Regions from separate parts of the Peribacillus sp. QJM3NY_7 genome, predicted to be linked through region 2. Evidence: riboswitches for the same ligand, from Rfam matches in the RefSeq annotation. Region 2 holds a riboswitch; the other holds the start of a gene.
What was found. Region 2 has a riboswitch for S-adenosylmethionine ahead of AC0VX1_RS14920 (bifunctional homocysteine S-methyltransferase/methylenetetrahydrofolate reductase). Riboswitches for the same ligand answer to the same signal wherever they lie in the genome.

Region 1: it holds a riboswitch for S-adenosylmethionine, as region 2 does, so the genes downstream of both, AC0VX1_RS05490 (methionine ABC transporter ATP-binding protein) here and AC0VX1_RS14920 (bifunctional homocysteine S-methyltransferase/methylenetetrahydrofolate reductase) in region 2, are expected to answer to the same signal.

What each region holds. Positions count from the first base shown of each region.
Region 1 is NZ_CM149663.1:1,156,038-1,163,985, forward strand. It holds gene AC0VX1_RS05480 (MetQ/NlpA family ABC transporter substrate-binding protein) at 1-25, opposite strand, end outside; gene AC0VX1_RS05485 (methionine ABC transporter permease) at 82-750, opposite strand; gene AC0VX1_RS05490 (methionine ABC transporter ATP-binding protein) at 737-1,753, opposite strand; SAM riboswitch class I at 1,823-1,927, opposite strand; gene AC0VX1_RS05495 (MBL fold metallo-hydrolase) at 2,211-3,035, shown strand; gene AC0VX1_RS05500 (hypothetical protein) at 3,100-3,288, opposite strand; gene AC0VX1_RS05505 (YheE family protein) at 3,374-3,577, opposite strand; gene AC0VX1_RS05510 (YheC/YheD family endospore coat-associated protein) at 3,641-4,837, opposite strand; gene AC0VX1_RS05515 (YheC/YheD family endospore coat-associated protein) at 4,834-6,201, opposite strand; gene AC0VX1_RS05520 (YheC/YheD family endospore coat-associated protein) at 6,205-7,275, opposite strand; gene AC0VX1_RS05525 (YheC/YheD family endospore coat-associated protein) at 7,292-7,948, opposite strand, start outside.
Region 2 is NZ_CM149663.1:3,129,348-3,137,295, forward strand. It holds gene metH (methionine synthase) at 1-3,155, opposite strand, end outside; gene AC0VX1_RS14920 (bifunctional homocysteine S-methyltransferase/methylenetetrahydrofolate reductase) at 3,152-4,996, opposite strand; SAM riboswitch class I at 5,101-5,199, opposite strand; gene AC0VX1_RS14925 (MOSC domain-containing protein) at 5,311-5,961, opposite strand; gene ku (non-homologous end joining protein Ku) at 6,452-7,294, opposite strand; gene ligD (DNA ligase D) at 7,445-7,948, shown strand, end outside.

The DNA of each region.
Region 1 (7,948 bases), 2.0 Mb from region 2:
ATAATAACGAAGCTATTTTCTTCATTTGAAATTCCTCCTGAGTAATGAAATGTATTGAGTCATTAAAAAAAGTGATTGAACCTATCGCTTGTTAACTATGTATGAAACTTTGTCACCAACCATTTGAATGAGTTGCACAAGGCAGATCAGCACGACGATCGTCGTGATCATGACTGTGTTGTCATATCGGTAATATCCGTACCGGATGGCCAGGTCGCCAATTCCGCCACCGCCGATTGTCCCAGCCATTGCTGAGTAACCGATTAGCGATATGGTCGTTAATGTCAGTCCTTGAATGATTCCCGGTTTTGCCTCTGGAAGAAGTACATCCTTAATGATCATCCATGGAGTGGCACCTACGGCAATTGCAGCTTCAATCACTCCTCTGTCTATTTCACGTAATGCCGTTTCAACAATCCTTGCAAAAAAAGGTATTGCGGATACGGACAGGGAAACAGAAGCTGCTCTTGGCCCTATCGTCGATCCTGTAAGTAGGTCCGTTAAAGGAAGGAGGGCGACCAAGAGAATGATGAACGGGATTGAACGGACAATATTGACTGCGAAACCGAGAGATCGATTCACGATGCCATTTTCAAAAAATAAATTCCTGGTTGTTGTAAATAGCAATACTCCAAGCGGTAAACCGATCAGCAGGGCTACTGCAAGAGAAACGCCGACCATATAAATCGTTTCAAGAAAGGCTTTATTAAGATCAGGTAAAATATTGACGATGGGATTAAGCAGTGACATGTTTTAACACCTCCACAGAACTGGAACGATTTTTTATATATTCCAATGCCGAATGAATTTGGACGGCATCGCCAATTAACTCGATGATTAAAATGCCTAAAGGAACATCCTGGATATACTCAATTTTACCGTGTAAAATATTTCCGTTTACTGCATGGGATTGGAGAGTATCCGAAAGAATCGATTCACCGGCGGTTTGCCCTTCGAATTGGATCTTAATAATCGTACCTTCACTTTCTTCAATCAAGTGCGAAGGGAGTTCGAAATCCAGTACACTGCTAATGAATTGCTTCGTTAACTCCTGTTTGGGCTGTGAAAATATTTCATAAACGGGTCCTTCTTCAATTACCCGGCCATCCTGCATCACGGCGACTCGGTGGCATAGTTCTTTGACCACTTCCATTTCATGTGTAATCAACACGATGGTGATACCAAGCTCACTGCTTATCTTTTTCAATAACTGTAAAATCGCTTTTGTAGTTGTTGGATCAAGGGCAGAAGTCGCTTCATCACATAATAGTACAGTGGGTTCATTTGCTAACGCACGAGCGATGCCGACCCGTTGCTTCTGTCCACCGCTAAGCTGTGCAGGATAGACATTTTTCTTATCGCTGAGCCCTACTATTTCCAACAATTCCAATACACGTAACTTAGTCGCGTCCTTCGATCGATGCGCGGCCCTTAAGGCGAAAGCGACATTTTCATAAACGGTTTTTGAACTGACCAGGGAAAAGTGCTGGAATATCATTCCGATTTTTTGGCGTTGTTTACGAAGCTCTTTGCTAGATAAAGAGGTTAAATCAATGCCGTCGATAATGATATTTCCACCTGTCGGACGTTCAAGCAAATTCAAGCAGCGGAGTAATGAGCTTTTTCCAGCTCCGCTGTAGCCGACAATTCCATATATTTCACCAGTTTGAATGGTTAAAGATACGTTATCCACTCCGATAACTCGGTTTTTCTTCGAGACGTATTCCTTTCGGACTGAACGGATTTCAATCATGAGCTTTCCCCCTTACACATTAAAAAAGCTGCCTCTATCATTCAGAAAGAGGCAGCGAAATCATATCTCGGCTTATCTTTCAGAATGCAATCATTCTGCAGGAATTGGCACCGTTCCCTAAGGGCGGTTGCCGGACATCACAGGGCCTGATCCCTCCGTCACTCTTGATAAGTAAATTATTATTTTAGAATATTTCAAGTTTTATAATATAATCTATATTATTTGTAAAATCCGGCAATGTCAATCGTTTCTTTGATTTTTTTGTCATTAAATCTGGTACAGTCCGTCAAAACGATTCATGGAAAATGGGCTATTATGCAATAATCCAGCATTTTCATCAATGTTAATTATTCCAATATTTCCTTGTCAAAAAGGTAAAGTGGTACTACATTTATTATAGTAAAGTTAAAAAAAGGAAGATGAAACTATATTTATACAATGATGGGGAGGAAACCGAATGATAGAGATCAAGACGATAAATGATGTGGTTTGCGTGCATGGGACTCCTGGCGGGAACAAGGCGGGGATGAGTGTGTATGTCTTTTTAACGGATGGCTTATTGATAGATACTGGCGCACAGATTTTATTGGAAGAGCTCATCCCATTCTATGAATCCGCAGACTTCGACTCAGTGGCCCTGACTCACTATCATGAAGACCATACGGGGGGCGCTGCCTGGATACAGGAACATAAAAAGGTCCCTCTTTTCATTAACCCGATGTCGGTTGAGGTTTGTTCAAAGGATGCTGAATATCCTGAATATCGCAAAAATTTCTGGGGAAAGAGAGACGCCTTTAAAGCTGAGCCTCTGGGGAAGGCCATTCATTCCCGTACCCAAACGTGGGAGCCGATTTTTACCCCAGGTCATGCAAAGGACCATATGGTGTATTTGAATCACAATAATGGCGTGCTCTTTTCAGGAGACCTTTTCGTAACCCCAAAAACAAAACTTGTCTTACGGGAAGAGTCCGTCCCGGTGATCATCGATTCCATAAAAAGATTGCTTCAATATGACTTCGGGGAAGTGTTTTGCTGTCATGCTGGGCATGTCCCTGATGGGAAGGAGATGTTTCGAAAAAAACTGGATTATCTGGAAAATCTCCAAGGGGAAATTTTACGCTTGCATTCTCAAGGGCTGACCGTTCATGAAATCCAGCAGGTTGTTTTACCGAATCGCTATCCCCTTATCGAGATATCTGGGCATGAATGGGATTCAGAGCATATCATTACATCGATATTAAACGAAAATATTTTAAGTGCGAGGGAGAATGGGACTATTTGATTGCTATCCGTTTAACGGTCTGACTGAAATAAAAGAGAGCTCTCCATAAGAGAGCCCACATTATTCATTTATTGACATTGGGATCTGTTTCATCATAAAAATCATGTGCTTCTTCAATGTTCTGAAGGTTAGCGACTTCATACACATTTCCGCCCGCCATTCCTTCATTGATGATACGGTCGATATCCAGGTAAACGGAGTCCTTGCCATCATATTCGGTATCCTTCAAAAATGTCATTTTTTCTTTATCCAATAGAAATCCCTCCTAGCCTTTTCTTTAGTTTAGGCAAAGGAGTTTTTTTTATTCTGTTTAGCGATTTCATGAATGTAAAGGGGTTTCATTCATAAACATGGAAGATCATTAAATCATGTATCATGCTTTTGAGTTTGGTTTCATCTGTTTCGGAAGGCGGATTGGCTGTCCACTCGATGGATCCATCTTTATGATACAAGGCTTTGACTGCCTGCTTGTTGAAATAAAAGGAAATTTTCCATCCTGGCAGATTCTTATGCAATGGCTCCCATTGAAAATGAGTGATCATATGTATTACCTCCATATATACTGTTTCTCATTCGATTATAATGGAAAACGGCAGCTGGAGGTGTTATTTTCTTTTCAGGTTGGGAAAAGTTAATTCAATGAAAAGATTTTTTAAATGCAAAAGCCTGTTTGTTTCAATTTCTTCTTCATCGAATTGCATCGGCTTTGAGTTCACTTCGTATATGAAAAGCGAGCCCGATTCGTCTTCCCCTATATCAATGGAAAACTCTCCGAGAAACCCGATCTTTTTTGAAAGTATCTCTCCGCATTTTTGGGCGACATTCGCTAATTTCAGATCCAGGTTTTTTGATTTAAGGTCCTGATAAGGAAAAAGCTTTCCGCCTCGGGGAGTGTGGGTGGTGATTTCCTGGGTTTGCGACATCCTTACCGCTTTGCCGGTCACTTTATAAAAACCTTTTTCATAATGGACGAGAATCCGGTAATCATAACGATGCCCAAAGAGTTTTTTTGGTATGATCGCCTGTTGAGCAAGATAGCTCCTTTTTAATAAATCCCTTTTTTTTGTATCCCAGAAGGAAGCAAAATCAGGGAAGGACTCACTATGCTTTAAGCTATTGAACAATAGGGTATCATCATCATTTTTGATAATGGTATAAATGCCCTTCCCTTGGCTTCCTTTGCATGGCTTAAGGTATATATGCCTGTATGTCTCCAGGAAAGAATCAAGGCAACCGCTGTTTCGTAAGACCATGGTGGGCGGAAGGTGGTTGGTGAGGGATCCATCTTCAGTTAATGCTTCGAACATCACATATTTATCTATAAAACAGGGGTTAAATAGAGTCATTCGGTTATCTTTAAAATGTGTGATAAGATGTTCGAATTCCTCTGACGCCTCATAGCTCCTCCAGGGGATACGGTTATAGACGATGTCAGGGAAGGGCACTTTACATTCAATCCACTTGTTTGAAATGGAGGAAAAAAGATACCCTTTCATCGACTCGGAATGAAGGGCATTTCCTGTGAATACATACGCCAATATTCCATGTTTCAATAAATATAATGATAAGTCCCGAAAAAGGGTCAGGTTTCCACCCAAACCTGATTCCTTTTTGGGATTGGAAACAGTTAAAATTCCGACGGTTAGCATCCGGTTACCCGGAAATGTTGTGATTGGAATTAGAGGTTGATTCGAATGGTTCTTTTTATAGCTGATTTCTTCTTCGGCAGAGCCGGCGAAAAGTTCCGCATTCTCATGAGTGTGGTGCCAATTTTCAGTGGGGATATCATAAAAAATGTTCATTGCGGCACTCTGATTGATTTTGTAATCGTCTGTTCCGTAAGATAAATGGCATAATCAAGGCTTAGCTTTCTGGTCAGCAATTCGAAATCCTTGAGTTTTGGATGGGAGAAGATGGAACGTCCAGGCTTGGAATTGGCTTCAAACATCCAAACCTGCCCTTTTTTATCCAATCCAAAATCGAATCCTATTTCTGCGATGATGCCGTCCAAGTTCTTTTCTATACTGTCACTTAAAATCAGTGCGGCTTCCGATAGCTTTCGTTCGACTTCTGTCGCCTCATCGTCATCTCCAAACAGTTCGGCAACCGTTTTGATGACACCCCCGCTTTTAATATGGGTCGTGACGCTGCCGGCGCCGGCGATTTTTGCGGCAATCGCGGTCACCTGCCATTTTCCATTACTGTCCTTGTTCGTATGGACCCGGAAATCCACTGGACGTTTTTCAGATCGAATTAATGGGATGCCCTGCTGCACGATCAGATTCTCGAGCGGGCGGTCGTGAAAAATGTGTTTAACGATGGATTCCAATGTCGAAAACCGTTGCAGTTTATTTTCTTTTGCTTCGTTTGTATAGCGGCAATAGTAAACATTCTCATGCTTATCATAAAGAATTTGGTGAATCCCTAGACCGAGGCTACCGTGAATGGGCTTTATATAAACTTGCCGGTAATGCGAAAGAAGGGTTTCCACCACGGATATGGATTGAAATGGATACGTTTCCGGCAAATAAGGCAGTGCCCGCTCATCTGCGCATAACCTTTCATTTACATCCCATTTATTGAAAAATCCGGGGTTATACCATGGTATGGTATATATTTTTTGGAATTTCTGCTTCACTTCTTTAGGTCCATCACGGTTTTCCGTCAACCGATTTGGTAGCCGGTCATAGATGACATTAGGAAAAGGAAATTCATAAATGTTCCAGTCATCTTTATCAAATACATAGCCTTTGATTGTCTCCTCATCCCAATTGATTACATTCTCTCCAAAAACAAAGGGAATACAGCCTGTGGTCTTGCTAAGCGAAAGGAGCTTTGCGAAAAATTCAGATCTCTCCCCTAAAGGTTTGTTTGAAAGGCCAGTGAAGCCTGAGGAAAAGATTCCGACAAGCGGTCCGATATGGATGCTCTTGCCGTATATGAATAAATGAAGGGGAATATCGGTATGATCGAATAGTAGAGATTCCGCAAGACTTTTCGATAGCACGATTGTTTGATTGACGGCCGGGTTTTGTTTGACGATGGCAGGACATGAATGCCGTCCGAAATAAATTAATTCAATCTCTGCCAAATCTCCAAGCTCTGAAGGGTAGTAGAGAACATTGCCAGGGATAGCGGCAATTTCGGCAGGATAAGTCTTTCTCACTTCCTATTCACCTGCTTTCTGAAGCTGTTCGGCTAAATACTGGCTATACTGAAACGGTGCTCGATGAATATCTTTCATGGTCTCCGGCTGTAGTGCCTGAATGATTTTCCTGCCAGGCTTCGAGTTAATGTCCATTATCCATATTTGGCCTTTTTTATCGATGCCTAGATCAATTCCCAACTCGAATAATCTTTCAAAGACTGCTTCGGTTTCAACGGGCAGGGTGCGAAGGATATGATGAATCTTTTGTTCGACAGCAATCGAAATCGTTTCCGGGTTTCTTTTGTTGAAGGTATCCAATGAAATGGCTTCCCCGCCTGTGGCAAGATTTGAAGTAATTCCGTCTTTTTGTCCCGTGCGAATTCCGCGGCCCCGTTCCATCCATTGATTCTTCTCGTTTTTTTGAAGTAAAATCCGTAAATCGAATGGCTCATTATTTTGGGTGCAAAGTTCCAAATATGGCTGGCAAAGATAACGGTATCGATTTAATAAATGCTGCAGCCATTTGTTAAGCTGAGATTTGGAGGAGAATGGGCGGTCATATTTGGTGCCCTTTTTCGTCATGGAAACCAAAGTCCCGTCTTCGGTTTTTGAAAGGAGATAGATTCCTGTACCGCCTGCACCGAATTCAGGTTTGATGATGATTTTATCCAGGCGTTCCAAATGTCCTATAATATCTTCAGGTGTCGTCACTTGTACGGTTTCTGGAAAAAATGCCTGTAGGTGTGGATGGTTTTTTAGGATTTGGTACACTTCCCACTTACCAGGAAGGCCCAGTCCTAAGAAATTCGTGTTATCTTTTAACCACTCGATTTTGTGTCGCGTTTCCGTTGACTCACGGACTAAACCGTGAAAACAGCGATCATATACAAAATCAGGTAAATCAAAAGATGTGGCAATCCAAGTTTCGTTCTCGGCATCAAAACGCTCGCCCCTCACTTTTTTCAGATCCATATCAATATTTTCCAGTGAGAATTTGCAAACTTTCATATTAAATGATTTAGCGGTTTTGGCTATTTCGGTGAAGTAGTTGTTTTCATGAGTATCCGACGCGGCCATTAATCCTATTAACACGTGCTAGCAACTCCTTTTATGGATGGTTTTCGCGGTTAAGGGCAAGCATGAAATCTATGATTGATTTTACTGATGGACGAAAGGTTTCATAGTTGCCTTGAAATTTTTTCGAAGGTTTTGAATTCACTTCGATGATCCATGGATGGGTATCGGTATCCAGTGCTAAATCGATCCCTAGCTCACCGAATGAATCGTCAAGGTTTTCGACTAAGGTCTCCGCAGTGTTTTTAGCCAGCCGGACGAGCTTTTGATATATGCGGCTGGCGTCCTGAAGTTCAAATGCTTCTTTTAAAAAATCCGGCCCATTTTTCATCAATCCGCCTTGTGCAAGATTGGAAACAATAGTACCAGGATCCCCAATCCGGGCAACCATTGATGTAACTTTCCATTCAAGCTGTTCGTTCCGGTGAAGCAGTATGCGGAAATCAACCTTTCTCTGATCGGTTTCGAATAGGGAAATCCCTTTTTGAAGAATGAAGGATCGTTTTCTGGAAAAATTTTTTAAGGTTTCAAACAACTTTTCATCCGTATCAGCAAAATGTACATTCTGGAGATGTCCGGATTGCTCGATTTTCCATTTTCCAGCTACTTGCGTTAATCTGCAAATATTCCTGCCTTGGCTGCCCGATGCGGGTTTAAAGTAGATTACCGAATGCTTTTCTATAAATGTCAA
Region 2 (7,948 bases):
GTTTCAAGAGCAAGTGATTGAAGGGCGTGATTTTTCAAGAAATCACCTTCAAGTTTCAGTTTTTCTGCCCATTTTCTGATTCCTTTTCCGGCAGTGACCAGGAAGAAACCAACATAATCCATTTGCCCGGAGGAAATCGGTTTTGCGAAGTCCGCTAAACAAAGATGCGGATTCGTATCTTGCCGGGGGAATTCGAAAGTTTCCAAAACCTCATGATGATTGTCCGGGTTGTATATAAATAGCTTATCTCCTTCGCTTTGAGCAGGGAAAAATTGATAAACTGCATGCAAACCATAATCCGGTTCCGTCTTTAGGAATTCGATCAATTCGTCTACGAGATCATTGAGCTGCACTGCTTTTTCATTCCCTTGCTTAAGCAATTCGGTAACTTTGCCTTTTAACCCCAAATGATGACCAATCAGCATTTGCCTATTTATATATGGCTGGACGACATCCAATGGATAGTTTTTCAGGACGTGTCGTTTGATGTCACGCGGTGTTTGAACAGGAACATCGCTTAAAGGAGCCGCTGTGGACTGCTTACGAACAGGTTTTTCCAATGTGGCAGCAATGGCGGCATTCGCTTTCGATCTTTCTCGTTTCTCGACCAACTCTTCCAAGTACACCACTTTTTTGTCGGCGTCATGTAAAATATTCGTTACCGCCAAACCATCCATCGCATCTTTGGAATATAAAACCGGCCCTTCATATTCAGGTGAAATTTTAAAATCGGTGAATTTACGGGATAATGCTGCCCCTCCAACTAAAATTGGGGTATCTATTCCCGCTTGCCTTAAATCCTGTGCGGTTAAAACCATTTGCTGTGCAGATTTGACAAGTAACCCAGATAGGCCAATGATGGTTGGCTCATGTTTTCGAACCTCTTCAATGATTTGTTGCGGTGCGACCTTTATTCCCAAATCAATGACTTCATAGCCGTTATTGGAAAGGATGATATCCACTAGATTTTTCCCGATATCATGCACATCTCCCTTGACGGTCGCCAACAGGATTTTCCCTTTCTTAGCACTATCTTCAGCGTTTTCCATAAGTGGTTCAAGGTGAGCTACAGCCGCCTTCATCGCTTCAGCACTCTGAAGCACCTCTGCGACAATAAGTTGGTTGTCATTGAACAGCCGCCCCACTTCACTCATCCCATCCATCAATGGGCCATTGATGATTTCCAATGGGGTATCACCGCGCTCTATCGCTTCATTTAAATCATCAATCAATCCTTCTTTCGTTCCTTCGATAATATAGTTACCAAGACGTTCGTCCAATGGCAGGATCACACCATCATCCTTCTTCTCCGCTTTTTTTCCACGATAAAATTCGGTAAAAATCGCTAAAGTTTCAGTTGATGTCTCAAACAGGAGTGCCTCCGCCAATTTCACTTCCTCATCCGATATCAAGGCGAAACGTTCAAGTTTTTCTGTATTCACGATAGCATAATCGAGACCCGCTTTTGTACAATGGTAAAGGAAAACGGCATTTAATATTTCCCTTCCCCTCTCCGGCAGACCGAAAGAAACGTTGGAAATTCCAAGTATCGTCAGGCATTCCGGAAACTTTTCTTTAATCGCCTTTATTCCATTCACCGTCTCCAATGCAGATCCAATATATTGTTCATCCCCAGTGCCTACAGGAAATACCAGCGGATCAAAAATGATGTCATTTTTGTTTAGACCGTACTTATTGACGAGCAAATCCACAGACCGCGTAGCCACTTCCAATTTCCGTTCAGCATCAACAGCCATCCCAATTTCATCAATGGTTCCCACGACAACGGCAGCACCATATTGATGGACTAAGGGTACTATTTTTTCAAAGCGCTCTTCACCATCTTCAAGGTTTATGGAATTTATGATCGATTTTCCTTGTGAATGTTTTAATGCTTGTTCAAGTACGACTTCATCCGTAGTGTCGATGACCAATGGGACTTTCACTTTTTTGACGACCTCTTCTACAAATTCCTTCATGTCGCCAAGCTCATCCCCATCAGGATCGGCAAGACAGATATCAATGACATGGGCGCCTTTCTTTACCTGGTTACGTGCAATTTCGGCAGCTGGCTCGTAATGCTTTCCACGTATCAGCTCCTTGAATTTTCGGGAACCGATAACATTCGTTCTCTCCCCTACGAATAAAGGACGCATTGAATCATCATAAATTAGCGGCTCTATCCCTGATACGGCATGACCATGGGCAGCTTCCATAATTGTACGGGGCTTCATGCCTTCGAGTACCCTGGAAAGTTCTTTAATATGTTCTGGTGTCGTGCCACAACATCCGCCAATAATATTGACCCATCCCTTTTCGGCAAATTGCTTCATTTTCTCTGCCAGGGATGTAGGTGATTCATGATAGTGGCCTTCTTCATCAGGTAGCCCGGCATTCGGATAACAGCTGATGGCGCTATTTGATATATCTGCAAGTGTCCTGATATGGTCTATCATGAATTCCGGCCCTGTTGCACAATTAAGGCCGACAGCTACGGGTTTCATATGTTCAACCGATAAATAAAAAGCTTCTATGGACTGGCCTGCAAGTGTCGTGCCCATCGGTTCGATTGTTCCTGATATGATGACAGGCACATCTTTTCCCGTTTTAGCGAATGCTGCTTTGATTCCAGAAAAGGCAGCCTTGACATTAAGCATATCCTGACAGGTTTCCACCAACAGCAAGTCTACCCCGCCATCCAAGAGACCCAGTGCCTGCTCTTCATAAGAATCTGTTAAAACATCAAAAGTCGTTCCGCCCGTTACGGAAAGCGTTTTTGTAGTGGGGCCCATCGATCCAGCTACATATCTTGGCCATTCATCATTGGAATATTTTTCACAAGCTTTAACGGCAAGCTCAGCTGAAATTTTATTTAGCTTGTAGGCAATCGTACTTATTTGGTATTCCTCAAGGACGATGCTGGTCGCTCCAAAGGTATTTGTTTCTATGATATCTGCGCCCGCTGCTAAATATTTTTCATGAATGGATTGGATGATTTCCGGTTGCGTCAGTGATAAATATTCATTGCAGCCCTCGAATTGTTCCCCACCAAAATCGTCTGCTGTCAAATCCTCCGCTTGAAGCATCGTTCCCATCGCCCCATCAAGTAGGAGAATCTTAGAATTCAACTGATCTTGTATCGCTTTTTTATTCATGTACTTTCCACCTCTGATGTCTGTTTACTATCGACTTTTCTAATATATTTCGTAAGTTCCGCCGTCATTTCATAGCGAAGGAATGGAGTGATTAAATATATGCCCTTGAATTTTTCCCTAGCCGCGTCCACCAGTTCCCGCGCGATATTCACCCCTTCAATCCTTGACTTTACAGGGTCATCCCCCGCTAGAGCCATGGCCCTTCTAACATTATCAGGCAATTTGATGCCTGGGATTTCATTATGGATGAATTCGGCGTTCCGGGTGCTTGTCAACGGCATGATACCGATGAAAATCGGGGTTTCCAGATGTTTTGTCGCTTCATATACTTCTTCGATTTGCTCCACGGAATAAATTGGCTGTGTCAAAAAGGATTGAGCACCGCAGGCAATCTTCTTTTCCATTCTAAGTACGGCTTTATCCAGATATTTCACATTGGGATTAAAAGCTGCCGCAATTTTAAAATTTGCCCGTTGACCCAAACTTTGACCGGAATAGGAAAGACCTTCATTAAATTGTTTGACCATGCTTATCAGGTCAAAGGAAGATAAATCATAAACCGAAGTGGCACCCGGGAAGTCCCCAATTTTTGAAGGGTCTCCGGTGATGATCAATAATTCGTTCAGCCCCACCGTCTGCAGACCCATTAAATGTGACTGCAGGCCAATCAAATTTCGATCACGGCATGTTATATGCACCATCGGTTTTATATTCAATTGGTTCTTCAGTAAATTAGCCAGTGCATCATTCGATATCCTCGGTGAGGCAAGTGAATTATCCGCTAATGTTATGGAATCGACCCCTGCTTTTTTCAAAACTTCAGCACCACTCATGAAGCTCTCTATCCCTAGCTTTTTCGGTGGATCAAGCTCAACAAGAATCGTCCGTTCCGTTTTGGCTTTTTCGTAAAGGGGAAGTTCCAATTCTCTATCGTTCACTTCAATTACTTCTATTTCACGGGATTTCGTAAATTTCTCTTTCACGGGAGCCAAACTTCCAATTGCATGCTTTACAGCTTGAATATGCAGTGGAGTCGTTCCACAGCACCCTCCTATGATCGCGGCGCCTTGCTCACGAAGTTCCAGGGCACTAGAACCGAAATATTCCGGGACAGCTTTATAAACGAGCCTCCCATCGACATAATCCGGCAGGCTGGCGTTAGGGTAAATGGCAATCGATGCTTGCTTTGGCAAACTCACTTCTTCCAAGGCCCGAATCATATGATGTGGTCCAAGGCGGCAATTCACCCCAACCACATCGGCACCCAATTGCTCAAGTTTTTGAAAGGCATCATTTAAATGGATTCCATTTTGAAGATTACCCAGTTCATGCATCGAAACATTTGCGATGATCGGGAGTCCAGATTCAAATTTAACGATTTTCAGCACGGTCTCCAGTTCTTCCAGGTCATAAAATGTTTCCAGGAGGATCCCATCAGGGTTTTCCATCAACAAACTGTATAGCTGTTCACGAAAACCTCGCTTTATCTCTTCCATGCTTAAATCCGATTTCCTGATCCCCCGCTGTGCCCCTATGGTACCGAAGACATATGCCTTTCCTTTTGCTGCTTTTTTAGCAAGAATGACTCCCTGACGATTGATTCTGCTCACTTCACCTTCAAGTCCATGCCGTTTCAATTTGTTGAAGTTGGCCCCGTAAGTATTCGATTGAAGGATATCTGCACCAGCTTCCAGATAGGCTCTGTGGATGTACTCTATTTTATCTGGGTTCGTGCAGTTTAATTCCTCATAACATTGATCGATGCCATAAGAGTAAAGCAAGGTCCCCATTGCCCCTTCCCCAACCAGCATTCTTTCTTTCACTTCTTTACGAAAATTCATTATTACACCCTCTCCCAAAAACAATCCTGTTTTTGTCGTTTTCTATAGAGTATGAGAGAAAAGAAAAAAAACCTTCTCAAAGAAGAAGGTTTTTTGAAACATTCTCCTCATCTATCAAGCTCTGCTTGCTGGATTTAGCACCTTTGCCTAAGCTGGTTGCTGAGGTTTCTTCGGGCCAGTCCCTCCACCTCTCTCGATAAGATCCATTTATATAATTTTCATAAGATTTCAAAATTTGATTATATTTAATTTACATTAATAGTCTGTCAATTTCAATACCTGATCGACATTTTTTTCACTTTTGCAAAAATCATTCAATCTTTTGCTGCTTGAACCCTCTTCAAGATCCTTTGTTTCCAGTCTTCCGCTAACGAGTCTAGTGTAAGTATAGCCTTAGCACCTTCAAGCCCATCCCGTTTATGAAGGATGACCTCTGCTGCGTAATGGACAGAAATTTTTTCTTGTAGACGATCTATCAGCACAATCTCGTTTTGTTTATTTATCGTTCCTTCTTGAAGTACTCTTGCAAAATAACCAGTGAAACTCGTTTTCAGCACGTGTTCCAAAAACTTAGGTTCTTGATTGAAGAGGGAAATGGTCGAACAAGGTATCCTCCCTTGGTTAATTTGAACAATCACATCGCCTATTTGATAAATATCGCCGATATATGTTGTTTCTTCCTTCATCCCCGCTATAGTTAAATTTTCACCGAATGCAGGGATATCCAGCTCTTTAGAGAATTTTTCATTCCATAATGAATAATGCTCAAATGGGTAAAAGCACAAAGCCCGATCAGGACCTCCATGGAACTTTACATTACCGACACCATCACCGATTATGCCAGCTTTAGTCACTTTCAAATTATCCTGTGCTTGTTTATCCATGGCTGAAAAGATATCAATATTCGAAAAAATTTCATGTTTCGGCTTCCCCGCATGTAGTGATTTGATTTTCCCATTTTCCATTTTGCATCTTCCATTCATATTAAATTTATATCGTCCTATATGTATAAATTATACTAAAAGTCCATTTTATTCAGTACCTTTTTATATGTATATGAAATGAAAAAGCCATATGCGGCGTTAATGGGCTAAATATCATTGATTTCCAGAAAAATTCATAGGTTAGTTTCAGTAATTTAGTTGCTATTTCAGAATTAAATATGGTAGAATATGAACACAATATATAGTCGAAAACTACAACCGTTCGCCTATATGTTGATTTTCACGATTGAATTCCTCATTGTCGCTCTTTAGGGAGCGAATTTTTTTTGCTTTCGTTAATATCCACTAATTTCCTGTAATTCCATTCAGTTTCTTGCATCGTGATCGACTCACCTATTTGTACTTTCCTTCCCTCTTTATCAAGACCTTTTCATCTTATTAGAAGCCTGATTCCTTGCAAAAACAAGCAGAAAGCCGAGCGACATCATCCGTCTTCCGCTCAGCTTCCTGTTTACGCTTGTTTCTTTTTTTTCGGTGCCGCTTTCTTTCGGGTCGTCTTTTTCTTTTCCGGTTCATCATGTTTTGTACGGTCTATGGATGCTTGTAGTGCCTCCATTAAATCAGTTACATTGTTGGAAACTGGTTCTTTTGTTTTCGCTGTAATCGTCGTCTGACCCGTTTTCTTTGATTCAATCAATTCTAGTAACGCGGTTCGATAGTCATCGGTGTATTTTGTCGGATCGAAAGTAGTCGTTAATTGATCTATCAATAATACGGCAGTATCGATTTCTTTTTTTACAATGGTATCATTGGCAGGGATATTCGGAACATCCGCTGTGGAGCGGACTTCATCCGGATAATGAATCGTTTCCATAACCAAGGTATTATCAACGACTCGGATTACCGCCATTTGTTCTTTGGAGCGAATGATGATTTTTGCCAACCCAACCTTATTCGATTCCTTGAGGGCCTGCCTCAAAAGGGAATAAGCTTTTATCCCCCCGTCATTTGGGGACATGTAATAACTCCGGTTAAAATAAATAGGATCTATTTCTTCAATTTTAACGAAATCCACGATTTCCACGGCTTTTTCTTCGTTTTGTTTTTTCAGTTGTTCTAGTTCATTGTCTTCCAATACAACAAACTTTCCCTTTGTATACTCAAAAGCGCGGACTATATCATCCTTCCCCACTTCTTTCTCGCATACTGGACAAACCTTTTCGTATTTAATCGGTGTATGACATTCCTTATGCAACGTCCTTAAAGATATATCCTTATCCTCCGTTGCAGCATGAAGTTTGATCGGAATGTTCACCAAACCGAATGATATGCTCCCCTTCCACATCGTATGCATATTCGTCACCTCATAACTTATTTTTGATGAGAAGAACAATTTTATTATTCCCCTTTGTTCAAAAAAAACCGAAAAAACAATTGCCAACTCTAACACTTCGTTTTTTTGGCAAAATAATGTTATCAATTATTTGCGGAGGTAAATACAAAAATGAAACCGATGCTGCCTACCTATTACCCTGAAGCCCCCAACTCCAATGATTGGCGTTATGAAGTCAAGTATGACGGCTTTAGGGCTATTTTAACGATAGACTCCGATACCATAAGCATTTCGAGTCGAAATGAAAAGGAATTATCACCTCAATTCCCAGAAATCATTGCTTACATCAAAGACCTGGACCTGGAAGGTTATCTCCCGCTTCAATTAGATGGAGAATTGGTCTGGCTTACGAATCAGGCGAAAGCGGACTTTTTTCAAATACAGTGGCGAGGACGCCTTGGGAAACTATCCTTAATTTCAGAAAATGCCCGTTTTTCCCCGTGTCGGTTTATAGCGTTTGACCTGCTTCGCATCAGCGGAAAAGACATAGCAGATAAACCTATGGTGGAACGAAGGGAATTGATGTTGAATATGGGGGGAAAACTCGGTCTTCCTATACCTCCTGATCCCACCGATAAGGCTTTGATACAATTAATAGAGAGTTTTGACGTTTTG